3 regions of the Hydrogenovibrio kuenenii DSM 12350 genome follow, and region 3 is predicted to be linked to each of the others. Evidence: predicted binding sites of a transcription regulator. Region 3 holds the regulator's gene; each other region holds the start of a gene.
What was found. The regulator HrcA, encoded in region 3, represses chaperone genes, less so after heat shock. The targets are predictions, from matches to a motif close to TTAGCACTCNNNNNNNNNGAGTGCTAA.
Positions count from the first base shown of each region.

Region 1: a site for HrcA is predicted at 1,160-1,186, ahead of N745_RS0101465 (co-chaperone GroES). Genes of this name have one in related genera too.
Region 2: a site for HrcA is predicted at 1,162-1,188, ahead of rpoH (RNA polymerase sigma factor RpoH). Genes of this name have one in related genera too.

Region 1 is NZ_JAGP01000001.1:325,248-327,456, forward strand. Features, by position in the region: gene proB (glutamate 5-kinase) at 1-1,000, shown strand, start outside; gene N745_RS0101465 (co-chaperone GroES) at 1,239-1,529, shown strand; gene groL (chaperonin GroEL) at 1,584-2,209, shown strand, end outside.
Region 2 is NZ_JAGP01000001.1:2,245,960-2,248,168, reverse strand. Features, by position in the region: gene N745_RS0110545 (hypothetical protein) at 1-178, shown strand, start outside; gene rpoH (RNA polymerase sigma factor RpoH) at 254-1,108, opposite strand; gene N745_RS0110535 (cytochrome b) at 1,293-1,853, opposite strand; gene N745_RS0110530 (flagellar export chaperone FliS) at 2,020-2,209, opposite strand, start outside.
Region 3 is NZ_JAGP01000001.1:1,642,454-1,644,662, forward strand. Features, by position in the region: gene grpE (nucleotide exchange factor GrpE) at 1-337, opposite strand, end outside; gene hrcA (heat-inducible transcriptional repressor HrcA) at 473-1,507, opposite strand; gene N745_RS0107845 (NAD(+) kinase) at 1,677-2,209, shown strand, end outside.

The DNA.
Region 1 (2,209 bases), 1.3 Mb from region 3:
TTTGAGATCGCAGGGTGTCGAGGTTGTGATTGTCTCTTCAGGTTCTGTAGCTGAAGGTATTAAGCGACTAGGGTGGTCAAAACGACCAACTGAAATTAACCAATTGCAGGCTGCGGCAGCGGTAGGTCAAATGGGGTTAATTCAAGCTTATGAATCTGCATTTTCAAAACATGGTATTTTGACTGCACAGATTTTGATGACGCATGATGATCTATCAAACCGTGCGCGTTATCTAAATGCTTCTAATACGATTCAAACCCTTTTGGATCAAGGTGTTATTCCTATTATCAATGAAAATGATACGGTGGTTACTGATGAGATACGTTTTGGTGACAACGACACGCTTGCCGCTTTAACGGCAAACCTTGTATCTGCCGATGTGTTGGTGATTTTGACCGATCAGCAAGGGTTGTATGATGATAATCCGAGAACAAACCCTGATGCACAATTGATTTCAGAGGCGAAAGTCAGTCGTAAGGATATTGAAGCAATGGCAAGCCCAGAGGGTGGATTGCTAGGTAAAGGTGGTATGTATACCAAGGTGATGGCCGCAAAGCGTGCTGCCCGTTCTGGTACAGCAACCTTTATAGCATCTGGTCGCGAAGAAAGTATTTTGCCAAGGCTTAAATCTGGAGAGCAAATCGGAACTTTGTTGATTCCTGATTTAGAGCCGATGACGGCGCGCAAACAATGGTTAGCGGGGCATCTTCAGGCTAAGGGACAACTGGTGCTGGATGATGGTGCAGTTAAAGCACTGAAGCAGACTGGGCGTAGTTTACTTCCAATCGGTGTAGTTGAGGTCTCTGGTCAGTTTCGCCGTGGTGAAATGGTGGTGTGCGTTAATCAACAAAACCAAGAAGTTGGGCGAGGTCTGGTGAATTATGATCTGGATGATGCGCAAAAGATTCTTGGCAAGGCATCTTCCGAAATTGGAACTATTCTAGGTTACAACGATGGTGAGTTTTTAATTCATCGCGATAACTTTGTATTGTCTGAGTAAGATTTTTTTGACCTCTTCTGATACCCCAGCCAGGCAGATTTTTATTAAAATCTGCCAGGCTGGGTTGTGAATTATCTAATCTTTTTTTACCCATCTTTCTTGAAAAAGTATAAAAACGTCCCCATATTCTTGACAGCTATGAATCTTTGTCTAAAATAATTAGCACTCTCATGAATAGAGTGCTAATCTGATGCAATATATTTATGAAATCAAATCATTTTTTTAGGAGTAATAATGTATGAATATTAAACCTTTACACGACCGTGTTGTTGTTCGCCAAGTAGAAGAGCAGAAAGAATCTGCTGGAGGAATTTTGCTTCCAGGTTCTGCACAAGAAAAAGAAAATCGTGGTGAAGTGGTTGCGGTAGGTCCAGGTAAGGCTGCGGATAACGGTTCTATTATTTCAATGACCGTAAAGGTTGGTGATAAAGTGCTATTCGGTCAATACTCTGGTCAAGAAGTGAAAGATGACGATGGTCAGGCGCTAAAAGTAATGCGTGAAGATGACATTATTGCGATTATCGAATAATTTCAGACCGATTAAATCATTAGAATTTAAAGTATTAAGTAAAGGAATAAGCAGATGGCAAAAGAAGTAAAGTTTGGTTTAGATGCCCGTGAAAAAATGGTTGAAGGGATTAATGTCCTTGCAGATGCAGTAAAAGTCACGCTTGGGCCTAAAGGCCGTAACGTTGTTCTAGAGAAGAGTTTTGGTGCGCCAACGGTTACTAAAGATGGTGTAACCGTTGCACGTGAAATTGAATTAGAAGATAAATTCATGAACATGGGTGCGCAAATGGTGAAAGAAGTTTCTTCTCAAACCAATGATGTTGCTGGTGATGGCACAACAACTGCAACCGTTTTGGCTCAGTCTATCGTTCGTGAAGGAATGAAGTCTGTTGCTGCTGGTATGAACCCAATGGATCTAAATCGTGGTATTCATAAAGCGGTTGAAGCTGTTGTTGAAGAAATCAAAAAAATGGCTGTGCCTTGTACAACTTCTGAAGCGATTGCTCAAGTTGGTACGATTTCTGCAAACTCAGATGCAGCGATCGGAAAAATGATTGCTGATGCAATGGAAAAAGTTTCAACAGAAGGTGTTATCACTGTTGAAGAAGGTTCTTCTCTAACTGATGAATTGGTTGTGGTTGAAGGTATGGAGTTTGACCGTGGTTATTTGTCACCTTACTTTGTAACTAACCAAGAAAA
Region 2 (2,209 bases), 600 kb from region 3:
GTATGAGTTTAATATTGCTTTTATGTGGGGGTTGCCATTGATGGTTTTAGCAAACTTGATGGCTATTTTGGTTTTAAAATGGCGAGGCCATGTTTATCGTGGATTGCTACTGAGTTTAGGTTTTATTTTTACATTGGTTGCTGATGTGGGTTTGACATTGTTGTTGGTTTTAAAATGAGCAGTAAAGTGAAAACGTAGTTATAAAAAAAGCCCCGGTTTCGGGGCTTTTTGTTTTTATGTTGAACATTAAGTATTATGCAGTTTGCATATTTGCACGCATTTTTAATAAAGCTTGCTGTTCAATTTGACGGATACGTTCCATTGAAACGCCGTAAATTTCCGACAATTCTTTCAAGCCCATTTTGTCTTCATTTAGCCAGCGTTTACGGATAATATCTTGACTACGTTCATCTAAGTTACCTAGTGCTGATGTCATCATGTTTAGCTCATAAGTGCTTTGAGACTCATTAACCAACTGTGTTTCAGGGTCAGGTTCTTGGCTAACTAGAATAGGATAAGACTTTCCAGATTCTTCCGAGTCATCTGGGCTCATATCTACAGGTAAGTCCTGACCATAGAGACGGGTTTCCATTTCTAACACGTCGCGTCTGGTTACACCTAATGCTGTTGCTACGTCATCGGCATCTTTATCGCCAAACCATTCCAAAGATTTTTTGGTGCTTCTTAGCTTAAAGAAAAGTTTGCGTTGTGCTTTAGTTGTTGCTGTTTTTACGATACGCCAGTTTTTAATGACATATTCGTTGATTTCAGCTCGAATCCAATGAACTGCAAATGTCATTAGACGCACGTTTTCTTCTGGATTAAAGCGTTTAACGGCTTTCATTAAACCGATATTGCCTTCTTGTACTAAGTCAGCAAGTGGTAAGCCATAACCTTTATAAGAGCGTGCAACCGGCACAACATAACGAAGACTAGACAATATAAGTTGTCTAGCAGCGTCTAGGTCTTTTTGATAATAAAGTTTTTCAGCAAGCGCATGCTCTTCCTCTGCATTCAATTGCGGCAGAGATCGAACCGTTACCAAGTAGTTTTCGATGTTTTGTCCTGGAGTAAGGCTAGCGCTTAACGGAATCATTTGATTTGTCATACAATCCTGCTCCTGTTGATTCATCTTTTTCATTAGGTACTAATATACAGAAATTAGCACTCAAGTCAATAGAGTGCTAATTATTTCTTATGATCTTCATGATATCGACAGAGTTTATAAATACTTTAGAAAAACAAAAGCTTATTAAACTTATCTAAATGCATTTCTAGGTTTTTATTTGGCGTTATTCTGGCTGAGAAGGTGTTCGTCCCAGCATGCGGTTTAGAACATTATCTTTGTAAACCAAATGGTGTTTTAAGGCACCAGCGATATGTACCATCAGTATAAAAGTAATAAAGAATCCTGAGTAAACATGTAAAGGTTTGACAATAGCTTTGATGTCAGGGTTTTCGCCAACCAAATTTGGCAGCGTAAATAGATTGAAGAACCCAATATCATGCCCGCCTGCGCTGACCATCATATAACCGGAAATAGGCATCACAATTAAGGATAGGTATAAAAAGCCTTTTACAATATGGCTGAGAACGATTTCAAGGCGGTTTTCACCAATATCAGCAGGGTTTGGTGAAATTTTCAGCCAAATCATTCCAAGAATCATCAGTAAAAATAAGCTGATTCCCAGAGAGAAATGTAATTGAAATACATTGCTTCTAGCTTCACCTTTAGCCATAAATTCTTCAGCGATAAAGGCGGTAAGTATTGCAAGAATAAAGGCAAAAGCGGATATCCAATGATTAGCACGTGAAACTAAACCGAAAGAGTGTTCTGTATTTTTTAAGCTCATGATTTTTCCATTTGTAAGGAATTTGAAATTTAATTCTAACGGATTAAGCTTAAATGAGAATGAAAAAAAAGACCAGTTAAAGTAACTGGCCTTGGGAGTAAGTAAAGCTTTCGAATTTGAAAGGAAAGAAAGCCAAACTTGGTTGCATCAGATAAGCTAAGGAGAATTAAGCGTGATCACCTAGCTCACCTGTTTGATGCATCATTTCTAACCAAGCATCTCGTAGCTCAGTAAGAATTTCGATCGCGCTGTCTAAGTAGAAAGTATCTTTCTCAAAAACAGCTTCTTGAATAGCTTTGTCAGCATAATGATATAGTTCTTCTAAATCATATGCAATTGGTGTATGTTCAGTCATG
Region 3 (2,209 bases):
CGCGAATCGTGTCCAATGTTGCCTCTTCTTTGTTCGAAGCTTCTAGTCCCATTTCCATAGAATCCAATACTGGAATCAAAGCATTGACGAATTTTTCCAATGCAAACTTGTGCGCGTTTTCCACGTCGATACGAGTACGGCGCTTTAGGTTTTCCATATCGGCCAAGGTTCTTATCGCCAAGTCTTTTTGCGCTTCAACTTCTTTTTGTGCTTCTTGAAGCATGGCATTCAAATCATTTGAAACCGCCTGCTCGGCATCTTGTGTTTCTTCAGACATTTCTGAATCAACTGTTGGAATTTGTTCTTCTGCTGCTTGAGCCTGTTCTTTCTTAGACATGCATATCTCCGCAATACAATAATTCGTTTAAATCTGCAGATTTATGGGGGCGGTTTTTTAGCTTTCAAGCCCTAAAATGATTTTTTTTGAAAAAAGATGAAAAATCTACCAGGCTGGGGGTAGATACAAATGAGATTAACGATTGCCCTTTAAAAGCGAGCTGAGAATTTTTGCCGTCATATCAACACGTGGTACGACATGATCGTAATGCATGCGTGAAGGCCCTACTACGCCAAGCACGCCGACCACTTCACCGTCCACGTCATAAGGCGTAGTGATAATACTGCAGTTTTGATAGATTTCATGACCGCACTCATTGCCAATAAAAACCTGCACGCCTTTGGCTTGCATGGATTTATCCAATAAATTTAACATATCAGAGTGCTGTTCAAATGACTGGAACAGCGCTTTGAGTTTGTCGGTATCGGCCAACTCTTGATAATTAAGCAGATTGGTTTTACCGGAAATAAAGTAAGGCGCATTCGTTTGTGTTTTGGTATCAATCACCTGATCGGCTGCATCCATAATAATGCGCATCAGTTGGTTCATATCCAAACGAATTTCATCCATTTGGTTCACCAACTTTTCTTTCACTTCTCGTAACGAGTGCCCAACAAAATGTTTGTTGAGGTAGTTAGCCACTTCTAGCAGCTCAGATTCACTGGCAGGTTCTTCCAACTCGATAATACGATTCTGCACGTCATTATCATTGAGCACCAAAACCACTAATAAACGCTTTTCGCCCAAACGAACAAAATCAATATGACGCAACACTTCTTGCTCTTTGTTTGGCAACATCACCAAACTCGCCATACCCGTTAGGCTCGATAAAATATTAGACGCTGAACCAATGAGTTCATCTTGGGTTTGTGCTCGGTGAAACCCTTGTTGAATATTGTCTTGATCCACTTGATTTAAAGGCTCTACAGTCAAAATCGTATCGACAAAAACACGAAAACCCAAATCGGTAGGAATACGGCCGGCAGAAGTATGCGGCGAATGTATCAACCCCATGCGCTCCAAGTCGGCCATCACATTTCGAACGGTCGCTGAACTCACCCCCACTTCTGGTAATTTTGCCAAAGCAGTTGAACCGACAGGTTTACCGTCATTCAAATACATCGACATCAATTTTTTAAACAAAAGCTCGGATCGTTCGTTAAAGTTCATAGGGTTACAAATGTTTTTTTGCGTTAATTAGCTATATTATGGAAGCGATTTTTTCATTTTCAAGATAAAATCATGCAAATCATAACTGAAAAACAAACAACTAAATCCAACAAAATGAATTTTTCTGGTTGGGTTTATATGCGAAACACAAAGACTCGGACTAACATTTATGTTTAGTAAAATCGGCATTTTCGGCAAATACAGCGGCATTCAATCTTGGGAATTGATCGATAAGTTGATCCAATATTTTCAAGACAAAGATAAACGTATTATTCTCGATGCATACAGCTGCAAGGACTTTCCTGTAGAACGCTATGGCATCGAAAAGCTAGAACGTGATGAATTATTAAAAGAAATCGACTTTGCCATCGTCGTCGGTGGTGACGGTACATTTCTTGATGTCGCTCGCACCATCGTTGATTATGAAGTGCCTATTCTAGGTATTAACTTAGGCCGCCTAGGTTTCTTGACCGATGTTTCACCAAACTTGATGATTGATACGCTAGACGAAGTGCTTGAAGATAACTACCAATGCGAAGAGCGTAATCTGCTTCATGTCAAAATTCGTTTAAAAAATAAACTGGTTTTTGAACAAATCGCCTTTAATGATGTAGTGCTTCATAAAAACGATTCGCCTCGCATGGTCGAATTCGAAACCTTTGTTGATGACCGTTTTTTAAGTAGCCAGCGTTCAGACGGCTT